Regions from separate parts of the Pseudoalteromonas sp. SIMBA_162 genome, predicted to be linked through region 2. Evidence: predicted binding sites of a transcription regulator. Region 2 holds the regulator's gene; the other holds the start of a gene.
What was found. Region 2 encodes LexA, which represses DNA repair genes until DNA is damaged. Its sites were predicted from a motif close to TACTGTATNNNNATACAGTA; they were not measured.
Positions count from the first base shown of each region.

Region 1: a site for LexA is predicted at 8,303-8,322, ahead of R0J88_RS05770 (SulA-like leucine-rich domain-containing protein). Genes of this name have one in related genera too.

Region 1 covers NZ_JAWJBQ010000005.1:201,916-212,185, forward strand. The annotation lists gene R0J88_RS05730 (fumarate hydratase) at 1-373, opposite strand, end outside; gene pabB (aminodeoxychorismate synthase component I) at 543-1,892, shown strand; gene R0J88_RS05740 (NUDIX hydrolase) at 1,895-2,470, shown strand; gene R0J88_RS05745 (L-serine ammonia-lyase) at 2,572-3,948, shown strand; gene cysB (HTH-type transcriptional regulator CysB) at 4,014-4,991, opposite strand; gene R0J88_RS05755 (hypothetical protein) at 5,283-6,041, shown strand; gene R0J88_RS05760 (NCS2 family permease) at 6,191-7,483, opposite strand; gene R0J88_RS05765 (tetratricopeptide repeat protein) at 7,603-8,058, shown strand; gene R0J88_RS05770 (SulA-like leucine-rich domain-containing protein) at 8,347-8,790, shown strand; gene R0J88_RS05775 (YchJ family protein) at 8,820-9,299, shown strand; gene R0J88_RS05780 (DUF6172 family protein) at 9,615-9,917, opposite strand; gene R0J88_RS05785 (VC2046/SO_2500 family protein) at 10,113-10,270, opposite strand, start outside.
Region 2 covers NZ_JAWJBQ010000017.1:21,833-32,102, forward strand. The annotation lists gene R0J88_RS13095 (hypothetical protein) at 1-478, shown strand, start outside; gene R0J88_RS13100 (hypothetical protein) at 522-1,115, shown strand; gene R0J88_RS13105 (hypothetical protein) at 1,121-1,483, opposite strand; gene R0J88_RS13110 (TerB family tellurite resistance protein) at 1,581-2,027, shown strand; gene R0J88_RS13115 (NADPH-dependent FMN reductase) at 2,039-2,605, opposite strand; gene R0J88_RS13120 (LysR family transcriptional regulator) at 2,725-3,618, shown strand; gene R0J88_RS13125 (hypothetical protein) at 3,727-4,098, opposite strand; gene R0J88_RS13130 (S41 family peptidase) at 4,098-5,714, opposite strand; gene R0J88_RS13135 (endonuclease) at 5,861-6,514, opposite strand; gene R0J88_RS13140 (hypothetical protein) at 6,577-7,275, opposite strand; gene R0J88_RS13145 (hypothetical protein) at 7,522-7,902, shown strand; gene R0J88_RS13150 (PaaI family thioesterase) at 7,904-8,347, opposite strand; gene lexA (transcriptional repressor LexA) at 8,524-9,141, shown strand; gene coxB (cytochrome c oxidase subunit II) at 9,558-10,270, shown strand, end outside.

The DNA.
Region 1 (10,270 bases), on a different contig from region 2:
TGTTTTTACGAGTACCAGCAGGGTCTGCAACAATAGAAGCACGAAGCGGGTTATCTGGATTCAAATACGCACGGCGAGTACCTTCATCAACCATTTGTTGAACTGTTAAGTCTGTTTTATCCCACTTAACATCCATACCCACTTTTACAAAACACGTAATAATACCTGTATCTTGACAAAGCGGACGCTTGCCTTCAGCCGACATACGCGAGTTAATTAAAATTTGCGCAATAGCATCTTTAGCAGCTTTACTTTGTTCTTTGTTATAAGCTTTTTCTAATGCTTGAACAAAATCAAGTGGATGGTAGAACGAAATATATTGCAATGCATCTTCAATGCTATCAATAAAGTCTTGCTGACGGATTGTACTCATAATGGTTCCTTAAGTTAGCTTTACGCTTAAGCGTAATCTATACCAAACCGGTGACGGTGGTTTGTACTGTTTTAATTACAACGTTGATTTTATACTAAACGCTGCCAAAAAAATTTGACTTATGATACCCTCCCAGCCCGTTTGGAGCCAGTTCTTATAGGGGTAGTAAATGCTAAACAATAAAAATAATTGTATAAAATTATCAATAACACAAAATTGTATTGATGTATTTTCGCATTTTTCTCATCTGCCTCATGCCATACTGCTCGACTCTGCTAATAGCGACCATGTAAATAGTCGCTACGACATAATTTCCATAGAACCTGAACACTTGCTTGAAGTGAGCGATAACAAAACATTATTCAATGGCGAGCCAAGTGAGCTAACCTGTTTTGAAATAATGAATACCCATTTGCGCAAACTCAGTAACACAAAAGCACCTTTTGACTTGCCCTTTAATGGAGGTTGGTTAGGTTATTTCGGCTATGACTTGGGTCGTATAATTGAAAAAATGCCAACCATAGCAGAGCAAGATATACACTTACCGCAAATGGCTGTAGGCCTTTATTTAGATGCACTTATTTTTGATAGACAGCAAAATGCGTGGTTTTATGTTTCACAGCCACATGTTGAAAGACGCTCGCTTTACGAGAAATATCTAGCATCAACTCCAATTGACGCAAAGTTTGAGTTAACGTCTGAGTGGTTTTCTAATATGAGCCAAACCCAATACGCCAAAAAGTTTGCTGTAATTGAAGACTATTTAAAAAGCGGTGATTGTTATCAAATTAATCTAGCGCAGCGCTTTAAAGCCCAATATAGCGGTGACCCTTGGTCAGCGTATGTTAAATTACGCGAAGCTAATAAAGCGCCTTTTTCAAGTTTTATTAATCATCCTGCAGGCGCTATTTTGTCAATTTCGCCTGAGCGCTTTATATCGATCCAAAACAATATTGTAGAAACTAAACCAATAAAAGGGACACTTGCACGTAAAGCTGACGCCTACGAAGATAGTGCACAAGCGTTAAAACTTGCAAACTCATCCAAAGATCGCGCAGAAAACGTGATGATTGTAGATTTACTTCGTAACGACTTAGGTAAAGTAGCCAAACCCGGCAGTGTTAAAGTGCCTTCTTTATTCGCAATTGAAAGTTTTCCGGCCGTACACCATTTAGTAAGTACAGTGACCGCCGAACTCGATATCAATAAAACAGCCGTTGATCAACTCGAGGCCGCTTTTCCTGGTGGCTCTATTACTGGAGCACCTAAAATACGCGCGATGGAAATTATAGAGGAGCTAGAACCTCATCAGCGCAGTGTTTACTGTGGCTCTATAGGTTATTTAAGTGCCTGCGGTAATATGGATACCAGTATTACTATTCGAACTTTAGTTTGTTATGAGCAGCATATTTACTGTTGGGCCGGAGGCGGAATTGTCGCTGATTCTAAAGTCGAATTGGAATACCAAGAGACTTACGATAAGGTAAATAAAATTTTACCTTTATTAAAGAGTAGGTGATCTTGAATAGTGACTTTATTAAAACGCGCTTTCAATTAAGCCCAACCGCTGCGCCAAATCAAATAAAAGACTCTCGAAATAAACGCGCCAGTGCCGTTATGTTGCCCATTATAGATGTAGCCGGACAGGCACATATTTTACTGTGTAAGCGCCCTACTTATTTGCATCATCACCCAGGTGAAATTTGCTTACCCGGTGGTAAATTTGAGGCAAGCGACAAAACGCTTCGTACAACGGCACTACGTGAATTGAAAGAAGAGTTAAACATTGCGCACAAAGATGTAAATATCCTTGGCAATTTACCAGAGTACTCCACCTTAACTGGGTTTAGTATTCGTCCCTACGTATGTGTTTTAAATAAAAATACGCAGTGGGTAAACGATCACAATGAAGTACAGGCTAGCTTTTTACTCTCCTTAGATGAATTAAGTACTGAAGCTAACTGGCAACCTTTGCCATTTCAACGTTTTGGTAAAGAAATCACTCTGCAGGGGTTTGTTACCCCCCATGGGTTACTTTGGGGAGCAACTGCTAGCATTATAAAAAACTTTACAAAACAACTAGCCTTACCAGTTTAAATCTTCGTTAATAATAGTTACATGCTAACAATTCCGCGTTATTATGCTCGACCGTTCAAAGAGCAGCCTCGGGCTGAGTAAATTAATAAGAGACACACACTATGATCAGTGCATTTGATATGTTTAGCATTGGTATTGGCCCTTCGTCATCACACACCGTTGGCCCAATGCGCGCATCACGCTTATTTGTTAATGAACTCCATGAAAAACAGCTATTAAAAAGTGTTACCGATATAAAAGTAGAGCTATATGGATCGTTAGGTCAAACAGGTATAGGTCATGGTTCTGGCAAAGCTGTTGTACTTGGCTTAGCAGGCTATGACCCAGAAACAATCGATGCCGATTTAGTCGATGATATTTTATTAACTATCGAGCAAGAACAAGTTATTTATTTAAACCAAACACACAAAGCCAACTTTCCTAAGCAAGGTGCTATTGTTTTTCATCGTCGTAAAACGCTCCCAAAGCACTCTAATGCAATGGAGATTATTGCTTCAAATAATGGTGAAAAGCTTTATAGCAAAGTGTACTACTCTATCGGCGGCGGCTTTATTGTTACCGACGAAGAATTTGAAAACGAAAAGCAAGCAGCGCTCGATATTAGAGAAGAAAACCCAGCGCCATACCCTTTTAGTAGCGCAAAAGAGCTACTTGAAATGTGTAAAGACTCAGGCCTGAGTGTATCTAGCTTGATGATGAAAAACGAACGCACACTTCGAACCGAAGACGCTATAAAAGATGAGTTATTTCATATTTGGCAAGTAATGAAAGCCTGTATTGAGCGCGGAATGCGTACTGAAGGAATTTTACCTGGCGGTTTAAAAGTAAAACGACGTGCCCCCAGCCTATTCTTAAAACTGAATATCGAAGTGAGCAACGATCCACTCAGAGCAATGGATTGGGTCGACCTATTTGCACTTGCCGTTAATGAAGAAAATGCGGCCGGTGGACGAGTGGTAACAGCCCCCACTAATGGTGCTGCAGGCATTCTACCCGCTGTGCTTATGTACTATCATACATTTGTAAAAGAAGTAGACCGCGACATTGCCACGCGTTATTTACTAACAGCCGCTGCAATTGGTATTTTATATAAAAAAAATGCGTCTATTTCTGGTGCCGAAGTGGGCTGCCAAGGCGAAGTGGGTGTAGCGTGTTCAATGGCCGCCGGAGCATTAACTGAAATTGTGGGTGGTAATGTTGTACAAGTTGAAAACGCAGCTGAAATAGGCATGGAGCATAATTTAGGTTTAACGTGCGACCCTGTTGGCGGCTTAGTGCAAGTTCCTTGTATTGAACGTAATGCGATGGGGGCTATAAAAGCCATCAATGCTTCTCGATTGGCAATTCGTGGTAGTGGCGAGCAAAAAGTATCACTTGATAAAGTAATAAAAACCATGCTTGAAACAGGTAATGATATGAAAACAAAATACAAAGAAACCGCGCGCGGTGGTTTAGCCGTTAACATTATTGAGTGTTAGGCTAACCTTAAACAAAAAAACCGACTATTAATAAATAGTCGGTTTTTTTGTTATCAGACCCAGTGCTACTTTACAGGTAACTCTATATCTTCAAATAACTTATCTACATCATCTTGATTACGTAATAAACTCGCGCGCTCCACACGCTCTTTAGTTAAATGCGGCGCAAATCGTTCTATAAAGTCATACATATAAGTACGTAAAAAGCTGCCTTTTCTAAAGCCAATTTTTGTTGTGCTAGCTTCAAATAAGTGACTTGCATCAATGCAGACTAAATCAGTATCAGTGATTTCATCAATCGCCATTGAAGCCACTACCCCTACGCCAAGCCCTAAACGAACATAGGTTTTAATTACATCGGCATCAGTCGCCGTAAATACAATATGCGGCTCTAACCCATGGGCGCTAAATGCTTTGTCTAATTCAGAGCGACCCGTAAAACCAAATACATAAGTAATTAGCGGGTATTCGGCAATATCTGCTACCGTTAAACTATTGGCTTTTTTAGCAAGTGGATGATCCTTTGCAACAACAATACTGCGATTCCAATGATAACAAGGCAACATAACTAAATCAGAGTATAAATGAAGCGCTTCAGTTGCAATGGCAAAATCGGCATCGCCCCTTGCTGCGGCATCAGATATTTGTTGCGGTGTACCTTGGTGCATATGCAATGATACTGCAGGGTATTTTTTCATAAACCCCTGAATCACACTAGGTAAAGCATAACGTGCTTGAGTGTGCGTTGTTGCTATATTGAGCTTACCTTGGTCCGGTAATGTGTGTTCGTTAGCCACCGCTTTTATACCTTCTACCTTTGAAAGTATCTCACGCGAGATATTTATAATATCTTCACCGGCACTAGTTACATGCGTTAAATGCTTGCCACTTCGCCCAAAAATTTGAACACCTAACTCATCTTCTAACATACGTACTTGTTTAGAAATACCAGGCTGTGAGGTGAATAAACTCTCAGCCGTTGCTGAAACATTTAATTTATGATTTTGTACTTCTACTATGTATCTGAGTTGTTGTAATTTCATGGTTGCATTTTTACGTTGTAATTTATTATAAATAAAGGCAATTCTATAAAGCTAGATCAGTTTTACCGGTAGCGTTGATTAAGCTTATAGCGTGCATTTATCGAAGTGGTGCTCAAGGCTAGCATAATAAATATACTTGAGGTAGCCATGATTAGACGAATTAATCTCATAGTCCTTATATTTAACGACAGTTAATTTACCTAATTTGAAGTTAATTCGCGCAAAACTACCCCGATGGCTTATATTTAATGTAATATTAAAAAATTAGGTTATGAATCCGAGAATTACACCATGATCGTGTCTATTATAATTGTCCTTATAGTTGCTTTGGTTGTGATTGCACTTTGGGTAAGTGCTGTTCAGCAACACAAAGAAAAACAAGAAAATGAGCGCCGAAAAGAACTCACAAAACAAAAGGCGATCATTGAAGAAACTGAAGAAGCATTAATGAACCAGGCTAATATTCCGCTATCTGAAAACGTTATTAGGGTTCTACAAAGCCGAATTGCCGAAGCACTCAAAACAATGGTTACGCATTCGCCAACCTCAAAAGCGCTAAAGAGCCGTTTAGAAGAAATGAAACAGCATCTCTCTAACCCGGTGCAAGGAACCAGTAGTGAGTCATTAGCATTACCAAGTAACGACAAACAGCTTGTTGCGCTAATTCAAGGGATTAAAAAATTACGTGTGATCCTACGTTCTGAACACACTAAGGGCCGTGTTAATAGCCAAGTATTTACAGGCGAAGACAAACTACTTGAGAAATTACAGCTTAAAATAAATATAGAAAGCCAAATTAAACGCGGTATTTCGGCACGTTCTGCGAGTATGGTTGGCTCTGCTAGACAATATTTTGAAAAAGCCTACGCAACGCTTAGTGCAGTGCCTTATTCAGACGAATATGTAAATGCTAAACGTCAAGAAGTGGAACGTTACTTAGAGGAAATTAGCGTCGAGCTAAAAGCATCTAACGCAAGCGCCCTAAAAAAGAAAAACGAGCAAGAACAAGACGATTTAGATGTGCTGTTTGCTCCAAAAAAGAAATGGTAACAGCAGCTTTCCACTGAATAATAAAAAAAGCCCATACTGTGTATGGGCTTTTTTAGCATTAAATTTTATAACCTAGAGTTTAGCTTCCCCAACAGGGATAAATCACATAACGTCGCTGGTAGTTATATATCAAAACAAAACTTTGTTATTTATGATAAAAACGCGAATTTAACAATAAATAACACGGTTAATATCCATACACTAATTGTTATTTCACTGCGTTTACCACAAAGCAACTTAACCGCCGTATATGAAATAAAACCAAGCGCAATACCATGCGCAATTGAAAACGTAAGCGGCGTCATTAACAGCACAACGGCTACTGGAATAGCGTCAGTCATATCGTCCCAGTCCACAAACTTTAGGTTTTGTAACATAAGTACAGCAACATATAAGATTGCGCCCGCTGTTGCATAAGCTGGTACCATATTAGCTAACGGTGCAAAGAACATCATTAGCAAAAAGCAGCAACCAACTACCACTGCAGTTAAGCCTGTACGCCCACCAACAGATACACCCGCCACCGACTCTATATAAGATGTGGTTGTTGAGGTACCTAACATTGCACCTGCAATGGTGGCTGAGCTATCGGCACTGAGTGCACGTCCTAAGCGTGGCATGTTTCCTTTTTCATCTGCAAGACCAGCCTTTTGCGTTACAGCTACAAGAGTACCTGACGTGTCAAACAAATCGACAAACAAAAATGCAAAAATAACACTAAGCATTGAAAGTTCTAAAGCAGCAGCAAAATCCAACTGCATAAAAGTAGGTAAAATTGAAGGCGGTGCAGCAATAATTCCCTGGTATTCAACTAAACCTAAACCAAGTGAGATAGCAGTAACCAATAAAATACTGATCAACACTCCACTTTTAAAATCACGATATAACAATGCCGCAATAATAAAAAAGCTAAATATAGCCAGTAACGGTCCCGCAGATGTTATTTCACCCAACTGCACAAATGTAGCTGGGCTTGCCACAATAATGCCTGCATTTTTAAGTGCTATTAAGGCTAAAAATGCGCCAATGCCTGTCGCAATAGCCCGTTTTAAAACTAATGGAATGGCATTTATTATCCATTCTCTAACCTTAAATAAACTTAGTAATAAAAATATACAACCCGACATAAATACTGCGCCCAACGCAGCTTCCCAGGTGTATCCCATACCTAATACAACGCCATACGTAAAGAAGGCGTTTAACCCCATGCCAGGTGCTAAAGCTAATGGGTAATTGGCCCATAACCCCATAATAAAACAACCTATTGCAGCAGCAATACAAGTAGCAACAAAAGCAGCACCTTGATCCATTCCCGCTTCTGCTAACATCGCAGGGTTCACGAATACAATGTAAACCATTGTGATAAAAGTAGTCATTCCGGCGATGCATTCTCGTCGAACCGTGGACCCATTTTCGTTAATTTTAAATAAAGCTTCTAACATAATGAACTTACAACAATAAAAAGTAGCGAGATTTTATCATAAAAAGTATATTTTTCAGGACATTTTACCTTGCGATATACTAAACTATTGAAGTAGTTAACTATACCGAATGACAGCATATGATAAAAACCACACCAACAGGTTATGATTTAGAACAACAATTAGACAATATTTTGTCTTTTGTGACACAACCAGGCGATACTAATTCGTCACCTGAAAATGATAGCTCTCAACAAAGTACGCTGAATAAGGCGCTATATTATTTAAAAAATAACCAGCCTGCTTTAGCTGCAAAGTGGATGCGCTTATCGGCAATGTCTGGTGATCACCGAGGGCAATTTTATTTAGGCTTGTTTTTTGTAAAAGGCCAAGGTGTTCCACAAAGTGTATTTCATGGAGTTGCTTGGCTTAGCTTATCGAGTAGCCAGGGCCATGAGCCAGCTACAGTTGCGCTTGCTGATTTAAGAAAATATATAGAAACAAAGCGTTTTAAGGATGCCCAATGTTATGCAGCCAGTTTATATGAACAAATTCATCAATTACAATATGCCCATTTAATCCCCCCTGTCCCTTAGTAAAAGCCCGAAACTTAGCTCGTAAAAGTACTGTATACAGTACAGAGCTATAATTTAAATTTATAAAAAACGTAAGCAAACCTTTTCAACCTGTATAAAAAAAACTCACCCACTAACATTCCAGTTTAAATAAAAGCGATAAATATCAACAGTATAAACATTAAAATACACATTCTTAAAAATAGAATATAAATTTGTATAAAAAAATAGCAAAAAAACACTTGCGCCATAACACTGTATAAACTACTGTATACATGTACTGTATATAAACCCAGTGAGCGAGATGATATGTTACAGCCAATAACCGTAAGAACAGTAAAAAGCTATCAACAAGACGAACTATCTGATTGTGTTAACGTGATTCAAATCGAAGATGATATATCGGCAACGTTTGAGCTGTTAAAGGTGCTACACCAGTATAATAGTTTAAATGCTTGGACTTTATTAATCGCACCAGATCATGTTCCTAGTAAAGCTTTGCTTGATTCATGTTCAATAGACACAAGTAAACTATTAGTCATTAGGCAAAAACATTTAGTAAATTTAGAATATGTACTGCGTAGCGCACTGCATAATGGTAACTTTGCAGCGGTCATTACATGGACTGATATGTTAAACAATCAGTTATTGAGCAACTTATCGCTTAACTTAAGTAACACAAAAACAAAGTTATACTGTTTTACTAAAAATTCTGACGTACTTGATATACCTTACATACAGCAAGCTTGCTAAAATGATGTTTTAAATCTTATGTAACAATTATGAATTATTTAAATAACAACACTTGCTTTTGTGGAAACCAAAAAAATTACGAAGATTGCTGTGAACCACTGCTATTAGGTGATAAACAAGCAGAAACACCCGAGCAGTTAATGCGCTCTAGGTATACAGCTTACGTACAAAAAAATGCTAAATACGTATACCAAACATATGCAAGTGAAAAGCAAGCTGAAAACCCTGTAAATGAAATTAAAGAATTTGCGACCAGTTGTCGATTTGTAAGCTTATCTGTTATTGAAACAAACAGCGATGAAAATAAAGGGGTCGTTGAGTTTAAAGCTACCTATTTTTATCAAAACCTATATTGTGTGTTACATGAGCGCTCTCAATTTATAAAAGAGCAACACCAGTGGCGATATCTCGATGGTATTATATTTCCGGTCGCTGATATAAAAGTTGGCAGGAATGATGATTGCCCTTGTGGCAGCGCAATAAAATACAAAAAATGCCATAGCGCGTAATCCCCTCTTTTTAAGTGAAGTACATTATTTACTTCACTCCGTTGCTAATTAAATACTCACATTTAATGCATAGCTTCGTAAATTTATTAAACACAACTCCCTTTATAACCTTTTAGATTTAGTACTAACTCTATTAATGAAGTGGTTAATATTGAGGGAAAAGGTAGTGTTAATAACAATTCAACAGTTAAAGCCCTAAAACGATGTAAAATACTTTGAGCTAGCTCAAAAGAAAAAAGCTTGAAGGTAATCTATAGGCATAAAAAATGGGCCAATGGCCCATTTAAATAATTTGATATGCACAAACGCTAATTATTACTCGTCGTTATCAAGGTCTAGCTGTTGACGCTGTGCAGGTTTTGCCAATATTTCTAAGTAAAAAGACATCAATTCTTGCTTTTCAATATCACTAATACAGTTGCTGATTTCAGCTACATGAACCACTTGCGCATCTTCAACCGTTTTACCAAACTTACAGTCAAATGCCCAATAATCTGCATCTTCTGGTAGAGTTTTGTTGCGCTCTCTTTTCAAATATTTTTTCACTTCATGCTTTGCAGCATCAACCATACGAGGGTATTTGATTTTCTCGTGATTTAGCGTGAATGTTTTCTTCATTACGTTCCTAATTACCTTGGTTTAATGATAACGGCATTCATGTCATACCATTTGTAGCCATTATAGCAATTGCATTTAATTTTTGGATGCTTTTTTTACATTAAATCAATTTTTAGTCAATTCGGATTTGGTGCAGTCGTAAAATTTAATCAGGGATGGGTAGTGTAACTAGACACTATTTGATGAAATCATAAATTATGCCATCGTCAAATGTAATGGTTCACGCTGATTTACGTCTGTTAGAACGTCATAAAAGCCTGCGACATCCATTTTTGGATTATCTATTTCTATTTCGTCTTTTTGTAAACGTCTTCGCACAGCAAGTTCACAATTATCTATAATGGGTAGGGGTA
Region 2 (10,270 bases):
GCTTGCAAATGTAAGCACCATAGAGCCACAAGAATTGCCATTTTCGCTTACCCAGTTAATCGGTGTACCTAAACCTTTAGAGGCAAATATGAATGCTACGGGTGTTGGTGCAATTAGAACCAGTAAATGGCAAAAAGGGGTTATATTTAAAGAAGTTATTACTGATTGGCAGCCAAATAAACAGATGCTTTATAGGTTTGACATAGACCATGATGCTATTCCCGATGATGCACTCGATAAACATGTAAAACTAGGCGGCGAATACTTTTCACCTCTTTACGGTGGGTATGCGTTAAGTGAAGATAAAAGCGGCAATACCATTTTAACTTTAAAAACGACCGTGCAAGATAATACAAATTTTGGTGTTTATTCGCGAATATGGGGTGAGGTAATTTTTCAAGACTTCCATTATTCACTTTTAACATTAATGAAAAACAGAGCAGAAAAGCCACTTGTCGCAGCTATTTCCTATTATTAACTTAAACCGCTATGGTATTAAAAAACTATTATAAGAGTACTTTATGAAATTATTAACGGTAGCAACGTTATTACTTGCTTCATCAGCCGCTATTGCGCGCCCTGCGCCTTTGGTATCTATACCGACACACGATGCATTTTTTAATAATATAGCTGCGCATTGTGGGAAAGCGTTTGAGGGCAAAGTAAGCGTAGATAACGCAAAAGGCCCAAGCTCATTTGATAATAAAAAGTTAGTTATGCATGTACGTAAATGTACTGATAGCGAGCTACAAGTGCCATTTCATGTGGGTGATGATGCATCGCGTACGTGGATCATTACTAAAACGGGCAGTGGTTTGAGCTTAAAGCATGATCATCGCCATAAAGATGGCACAGATGACGCTTCTACTATGTATGGCGGTCATACACTTGATGCGGGTTTTGCACAAATGCAGTCTTTCCCGGCCGATCAATACTCTAAAGAATTATTTGTAGCACAAGGCATTGAACAGTCGGCAGGTAATACATGGCAAATGTATATTTATCCTGAGGTATTTACGTATCGGTTAATTCGCCAAGGGCGCGAGTTTAAGGTGGACTTTGATTTAACTAAACCTATTACGCCACCCGCTGCACCATGGGGATACGAAGAGTAAGCGTATTATTCAGGCTCCTCGCATTGCAATAAAACCGTTAAAGGTGGTTGATAAGCGCGTGGTTTAGTAGGAAAACGTTCGTACTCTTGCACGCCTTCAAGCACTTTTAACATAAAGGTGTTACCACGGCATAACCTGTCTGCATGGCGCAGTAAAAACATACTTTGATTAGCAAAGTGTTTGTAATCGTCTGATTGTATTTCTATTTTATAATTGCTGTTGTCAATTTTGGTTTGATAATAATGAACTTTGTTATCAAAGTCGTATGATTTTTCTTTTTCGACGGTGTCGGCCAGTGCAGTGCCCGTATTCGAAAGGCCCACCAGTACGCAACTAATGATAAAGCGCGGTGAATATAACCCTTTCATAAAATGTATCCTTTAATTTGCGAACTTAATACCCATTAAATACTCATACAAGTTCGGTTTATGTACGTTAAGTCTAACACCCAAAAGAGATAATGTGATGTTCAAACAAATAAAACAGCTTTTTACAGCATTCGATGATCCAGCGCCAAGTATAGAGCCACACGATTTAAAAACAGCGGTAGCAGCGTTGTTAATTGAAGTAATGCGTGCAGATACCAAGCTTGACCATGATGAACAACACACCCTGACTGTAACCTTAAAAAAGTACTTTAATTTAACTGATTCTGAGGTTGAAGAACTCACTACCAATGCAGCAAGTAGTTTAGATGGTGCAATTGATTACTTTCAGTTTTCAAAGCAGATTAATGAGCATTGCAGTGCGGCAGAGCGAATAGAGATAATAGAATTGCTGTGGCGTTTAGCCTACGCAGACGGTGAAATAGACCCACAAGAAGAGTATGTAATACGTAAAATAGCGGGTCTATTATATGTAACGCATGTTGATTTTATCGCCGCAAAAATAGCGGCGACAAAGCAAAAGTAAAGCGTATAAGGTTACTTTAATTTGCTTGTAACACTGACTAATTGATGAGCAAGCGAAGATACTTTATCGGCTACTTCTGGGTCGCTAATTTGGCCATTGTCATCAAAAACAGAAAACGCAGACGGTACAGCAAGTTGGTCGGCAAGCACTAACGAACCAATGCCGCTTAAAATATCACGTACGTGGTTTAAACCGCGTAAACCTCCTAATCCACCCGGTGAAGTAGCAAATAAGGCCACAACTTTATTACGAAACGCCGGTACTGCACCTTGCTCAGTGCGTGACGCCCAATCTATAGCGTTTTTCAATGGCGCAGTGATCGAGCCGTTATACTCTGGGCTTGCCAGTAAAATACCATCTGCAGAGCGAAGTGTGTCTTTTAAACGTTGTGCATCAGCGGGTGTGCCTTGTGCTTCAATGTCCTCGTTAAATAGTGGAATATCTAACTCGTTTAACTGAATAACTTCTACTTCAGCACCTGTTTGCAGAGCAAAACGTGCTGCTTCATTAATAAGTTTTTGATTAAAGCTTTCTTTACGTAAGCTGCCCGCAAGCGCGATAATTTTTGGTGCTGACATGAGTTTGGCCTTTTTATGTTTTAAGTTACATACCTAATCTAGCAAACTTTTACTTGTAGAAAACCCAAATAAACGCAACACTTATGTGCATATATGCACACAAGTTAAAGGCAGAGCGCATGGCAATTAAATTTGATGACTGGCAAGACGTAAAAGTGGCCTTTGAAGTGGCGCGGCTTGGCACACTTACAGCTGCAGCAGAGGCACTTAATGTGCACCACAGTACTGTGTTAAGACGAATTAACAGCCTTGAAAAAAACCTAGATACCCGCTTGTTTCATCGCCATGCTCGTGGTTACAAGGTAACTGAAATTGGCGCTAAATTATTTGCGACAGCGCAAACTATAGATACCTCGCTCGAACAGCTACATAACGATATTGCCGCTGCCGACAGTACTTTACGCGGAAGTTTATTACTTACTACGGTGAGTGGGTTTATTGATGTTATGGGTGATGTATGTGAGCAATTTCAGGCATTACACCCACAAGTGCAGCTTGAAGTTATTTTGGAGCAAAAACGCTTGCGGCTCGATCACGGGCAAGCACATATTGCGCTTCGTGCAGGCCCTAAACCTGATGAGGGTGACTACATTGCTCAGCACTTAGCAAAGCTTACATCGGGTTTATATGCTAACAAACGCTACATTACAAGGCATGGCATGCCTAAATCACTAGGTGATTTATTGCAGCATAATTTTGTATCCGGAGTGGCGGGATATAATGCGCGCGTACCTTATTTTGCTTGGGCAGACGAAAACATTCCTGCATCGCAAATCAAATTACGTGTATCAGAAACTGCCGAGGCCACGCGCGCGATTATTAAAGGCTTAGGCATTGGTGGTTTACAACATGATGTAGCAGCGCAATATAGCGATTTGGTCCCTGTGCTACATAGTGAATTAAATTGGCCCACAGATGTGTGGTTAGTGACCCACCATTTAGTGCATCGCACCGCGAAAGTACAAGCTTTTGCAGGCTTATTAAAGGCGCATTTTAATAAACTTGCTAAGTAAAAAAATTGAAGGGCTCCCGATCGAGTTATTTTTTGGCAATTAGCATTTAAACAGTTTTACAATGAAAAGGCGTACAACAACAAGTTGTACGCCTTTTTAGTTTTTAAATTACTGTGCTTTACAACTTACGTTTTTAAGCTCAATAGTGAGATCTTTTTTAGGGTAATACAGCACGCATTGCTCGCCAATAATTTGCAAAACAAACTTTTCTGACTTGATATTATGCGCGCCCATAATGGGCATGCCATTGGGATCTTTACTATTTCCATGGCTTAGTAATAACTCACTGCGTTTGGTAAAAACGGTGTCGGCCAGTGTAACTAGCGTACCGCCTTTAGCTTTTATAATTGCCTGTTGCAGCACAGTTATAACGCCTGGGTTAACCTCTGTTAATAGCGCAGGCTTTGCAACGGCATTACTCATACTATTACATCCCCCTACACTTATTAATACAGTGAGTACCGTCAGTAACTTTACCATTATTGCTCCTCAGACAAAGTAGGCCATGTTAGATCCATGTTACTGCGGGTAAGATCGTTTGGTGCGTTTAAAGGCTGCAGTTTTTCGCCCGTTGCAGCAAAGCTTGGTACATCTACTTTACTATTAGCGACTGTTGTTGTAATTGGGCATGCGCCGTTATTATCTATATGAAAAAGTGCTGTAGATAGTAACCTTTCGTTGCTATCACCAAGTTGATTATCAAAGTCATCACTAACAACACACCCTTGTACATCGGCATTAAATTGTGGTGTTGGTGTTGGGGTAAAGCCTGCGGCATATTCGCCAAAGCCTTTACTGTTAACGCCACTAAATTGAATGGTGTAGTAGGTTGTTCCACAGTTGTGTGTAGGCGTAAATCCGTATGGTTTACCACAGGTTGTGTCGCCAATAAGTACCACCTCTGCATCTATTCCCTTTAAGCCATTAATAAATGCTTCAGAGGCTGAACAGGTACCTGATGTACTTAGTACATACACTTTAGATAAGTTTAAATCAGGTAATTTATCGCCAGTACTAAAAAACGTTGAGTAATCTATTTCTTCGTCAATAAACGGAAATGGAGAATCGACAGGCTGTTTATCATTTTGTTGTGTTTGATAGTAAAAGCGGTTTTGTACATTGGCACTTCCTGCCACCATATACGCTAGCTGCGCAGACAGCGCTAATAAACCACCGCCGTTGTATCTAAAATCAATAACGAGTTCGTCTACGTTATCGGTTCTAAATTTATTTACTGCATCAATTAAGCCCTCTTGGGCAATACCTATATGACTATTAAACTGCATATAACCAACGCGCGTGTTATTGCTTGTTACAATCGTTTTTACATTTTGAACAGGCGTTTGCTCAATGTTACCCGCTGTGACGTTAAATGTTTTTTCCGTGCCGTCGTTACTGCGAACAACAATTGTATGTGAATCACCGTTGGTTGGGCTAAATAAGCCTTCGTTTAAAGTATCAATCCCTGCTTGGGTATTGGTATTAATGCTTACGCCATCAACTTCAAGTACGGTATCGCCTCGTTGAAAGCCAATTTGGCTAGCTGGTGAGTCATCTTCAAGGTAAGCAACACGTAAAATTCTATCGGCTGAATCACCAATAAATGCCCAGTTAATACCATAACCAGAGGTAACGCCCGATTGTGCTTCTTGGAAGTAATCTTCAGAGGGTTCTGAAAAATGAAAGTTATCTTTTTTAGCGCCTGAATCGGTTAGCTCTTCGGTTTTTAGTTGAGCAAAATAGTCAGCGACGGTATCGAACGATTCAGGGTCGTTATCGGCTATTTCGTCATACCACAGGTATGTTTCGTCGCTCCATGAGCGAAGCCATAATTTTTCGTATAAGGCTGAACCAGCTTGGTCAGGGTAAGGCTCATTATTATTAAACGGGTCGTTACCTGTACGTGGGTTTTCGCAAAAGTTTTTGAGTTCGTCTGAAGGTTCAAATACACCGGCAGTCCATGTCGGTGTGCTACTTGTAGGTGGCGTGACAGGCGCTGGTGTAGTGTTGCTACCTCCGCCTCCACCACAACCTGTTAAAGCAAAAACTGAGAGCGCGCTAATAATTGCAAGCGATAGAGTGTTGTTTTTAAACATATTCGGTACTTCCTGTAAATAAGTTGTTTAAAATACTACAACACCTGATTATTTATTCAACGTTTTGCTTTTTCTTTATGTAAATAATTGTGTCATTTTTTATTGGTAAAGCAGTATTTTAAGTTCGCTTATTAGCAGGAATATCATTACATTTTTTGTATAGTGCTTTTTAGTGCTAGGTCTTGCTTTTGCCACGCATTAAAAAGTTTTTGTTGTTGTTTTGAAATTTTTAAACCATAGGTTTTTTGCATGTAAGCATAGGCGTCGGCAATTTTTTTACGGGCATAAAATGGTGGCTCAACAACACGTTGCTTAAAGTTTACTTTTACATCGCATTGGCCGTATTGAGTCGCGGCTCCACCTAGCATGCCAAAACGATAATTAGAGCGGTCAGCATTTATTTCGCCAATTGCGGGGGCTAAGTTGTTTATGTCAGCTTCCATTTTTCGAAATTTTTCGCTGACTTTACGGCAGTTTTTCCGCCCACCATTTTGCCAACATTGTAGTTGATGCCCAAACTCCCATGCCGATACAATATGCTCCCATTCAATACGTAAAGCGCGCTGGTTTACTTTGCCTGAGCGGGTAAATGTATTACGAGGTACATAGCCACAACCCGTTGGATCTGGCACTAGTTTTTTACCTTGTTTTTTAATATCACAACCGCAATACAGGCTTTTTGCATTGTGCGGTAGCGTTTTTATTAAGTGCTTTTTAGCAGTAGAGAAGCGAGTAAAGTCTTTACTTGATACCGAAAAACAGACACAGCAAGCCAGTAAGGCCAAAATCAATCGGGTCATATCCATCACATACGTGAACTACAGGAGTCCCTAGTTTACTGGCTCAACAGGCAAACATAAACTTATTTAAATCTGCGTTTAATCCTTATGTTTTGCAATAGCAGTAAAAAGCCAGTTAAACAAAAAAGCACACTGGTTGCAGCAAAGCTAATTAATAGAGGATTGTTAAAGTTTTCACGTTCATCGTAATCCATAATATGCAGCATCCAAAAAAAGTCGAAAATTCGCCACAGTGTGCTGCGCACAGTAATCACTTTGCCTGTATCTGATGACAAATAGAGGGTGGTATTAAATGTATCGTTAAATTGTACTTTCCATACATCTTTTTTATAACCGCTTTCTCTTGGCCCTAAACCTAACAAAGTTGTACTTACTGGTTGAGCATCAATAAGTAAATGCGCGTGTGCATTAGCAATTATTTGCTGTTTATTGGGGGCTTTAAATGGTTGCCCAGTAATGCCATTAAAACTTTGAGGGTTGCCTTCACTGGTTACAGTTATAAGTGGGGTAGATAAAAAATGTGCAAAGGTTATTTTAGTCGGATTAGTGACTTGCGAAACAATATTATCAATTGATGCCACGTAATCGCTGCTTTTAAAGGGGTTAACTAGGGTGCGTGTTGCTAGGTGTTTACCATGTACTTTTTCAAGCGGGATGGCGCTCATAACCAAACCGCCAAGCAACCAAGCTAGTATTTGTATTCCTAATAAATAGCCCAACCATTTATGAAGTTTACGTGCTGGTTTAAAAGTTTTTTTCATGTGTGTTTATCTTATTATTTTTACAAGACATTTTACGCGATGGTTGAGCAAGGTGAGTGCGACAAAATGTCGCACTAGTGCATTAAAATAGCGTTTCAGCACAATAGCGCCAATTGTAAGTAGCAATCGCACTCTAAAATAAGAGTATTACCATATAAAACGTCTATTTATAGGGTGTTGATTTGGTATAAAGGTAAAACTGCGTTAAAGTTTGCATGGTAACCATTAGAGGATAAATACGAGACAATGTCGGAAATTCAATTTTTAAATGTAGATCTAGAGCTTGAGTCAAAACAAGATATTAGTGTGCTGGTGGCCGACCTAAAAAAAGTCGCAACGATTTTACATTATGACAAAGACGAATACCGTCAATTAGCACGTATTGAGGTAGCTGGCGATGTAAAATCACCAGACAAAGCAATAAACCATATATGTGAGCTTATTGAGTCATGTTCACGCAATGCATTAAAGCAATGGTTGAGCTGCTCACGTAGAACGTTTGATATAGGGTTTGAGTCAGGCACGTCGCCAAAGTGTTTTAATCAAGCTTTACATGCAGATACACTACTGCGTATATCTGCTATTGGCGCGGGTATGGAAATAACAATTTACCCTCTCGAAAAATAACTTACGTCTTTCGCTCAACAACGGCTGCGGTCATTTTTGATACGCAGCATAGCTCGTTGCGGCTGTTTGTAATTTTTATTTCCCAAACAGAGCTTCGTTTTCCAATATGAAATGCGCGTGCTGTTGCCGTTAATGTACCATTGCGAGAAGCCTTTAAATGGCTTGCACTTATTTCTTGCCCAACACAGTAAAACTTTGTGAAATCAACCACAAAATTAGCAGCATAGCTAGCTACGGTTTCGGCGAGTACAACGTTTGCGCCGCCATGAACCATGCCAATAGGGTTATGGTGTGCAGGGATTGCAGGCATAGTTGCTACTAGATAATCGTCGCCTATCTCTGTTATTTCGATTCCCATGGTTTTCATTAGCGTCCCTTGGCCATTAATGCCTTCGTCCAATTGTTTACACAATGCTAATGTAATGGGTTGATGCCAAATACTCATATAGACTCCTTTAAATTTAATGTAGCAAGTTACTATTTTTATAGGCTATTTTAGAAAGCCCCTAAAATGTACACGTAAGCAAGTAATTTGGCTATTTGAACGAATAATTTAAATTTGCGATTTTTATTTAACTGTATATACTCACAGTTAAATGTACTGTATGGAAAACCAGTTGTATGCGCCCATTAACTAAACGCCAAGCTCAAATACTCGAATTAATTAAAGTGTTTATTAAAGACACTGGTATGCCGCCTACACGTGCCGAAATAGCACAAACGTTAGGGTTTAAAAGTGCAAATGCCGCTGAGGAACATTTAAAAGCCCTTGCCAAAAAAGGGGTGATTAAAATGAAACCTGGCGCAAGCCGTGGAATTCAACTTGTTGAAGAAGAGGAGCCAGAACAATTAGGTTTACCGCTTATTGGCCGAGTTGCGGCAGGTTCCCCTATTTTGGCGCAAGAACATGTTGAAAGCCACTGTAAAATTGACCCATTAATGTTTAAACCAGCTGCCGACTTTTTACTGCGCGTAAACGGTATGAGTATGAAAGATATAGGCATTATGGATGGCGATTTACTTGCTGTGCATAAAACACAAGTGGCTGAAAATGGTCAAGTTGTGGTTGCCCGTGTTGATGACGATGTAACCGTAAAGCGCATTGAAAAGGCGGGTCGCCAGGTGTTGCTTCATGCTGAAAATGACGAGTTTGCACCAATTAAGGTCGATCTTGAAACTGAGTCGTTCAACATTGAAGGCTTGGCAGTGGGTGTAATTCGTAACGCGGACTGGATGTAGTTCTTTCTTATTTTATAAATTGCGCACTATTTTGGTGCGTATTTTTATTTTTTTAAATTTATTTGTTTTTTATTGACACTCTTTCATTTCATCCTTAGCCCTTACTACCTCTCGATTTTAGCTACTTTTTTCTACGCTAAACTAAATCAACGCTCTACTTTTTACATATTTATTGTTTGTTTTTAATACAAAAAACTTGCATGCTGGTTAAATATTAACTAATTGTTAATGAACTGACGCTGGCAATACTCATCGCTTTTAAGCTTTGAGCACACACAATAAATTTGTTGCTAGCGCAGTGAATGCCAATTTTTATAAATAAAACGGCATTAATAAAAAAATAAAAATAACGAATTGGCGTTTAAGCCGTATGCCTCTTCGCTTTGCACTAGCAACAGCATCAAAGGAGTCGTCACATGGGTAAACTTAGTTGTACCTTGTGGCTTATATTGTGTGTTTTTCCGCAGTTAGCCTTGGCAAATAGCCAATTTAATATGCGTAAAGGCGTTACAGATATAAGTGAAAATGTTTACGAATTACACATGACCATATTTTTTATATGTTGTGTGATTGGGATAATAGTGTTTGCCATTATGCTTTGGGCACTCATTCATCATCGCAAATCTAAAGGAGCGGTTCCCGCTCAATTCCATGAAAGTACCAAAGTAGAAATTCTTTGGACCGCCATTCCATTTGTTATTTTAATTGCTATGGCAGTGCCTGCTACAAAAACGTTAATAGCGATGGAAGATGCCAGTAAAGCCGACTTAACAATTAAAGTTACAGGTTCACAGTGGAAATGGCATTATGAATACATGGGAGAAGATGTAGAGTTTTACTCAATGCTTGCAACTCCTCAGGATGAAATAACTAATTTAGCTGATAAAAACCCAAATTATTTACTTGAGGTAGACAAACCCCTCGTACTACCAATTAATCAAAAAATTCGTTTTTTAATGACCTCAGATGATGTTATCCACTCTTGGTGGGTACCAGACTTTGCCGTTAAAAAAGACGCCAATCCAGGCTTTATTAACGAAACATGGACCAACATAAACGAAGAAGGTATTTACCGAGGTCAGTGTGCTGAGCTGTGCGGTAAAGATCACGGGTTTATGCCCGTTGTGGT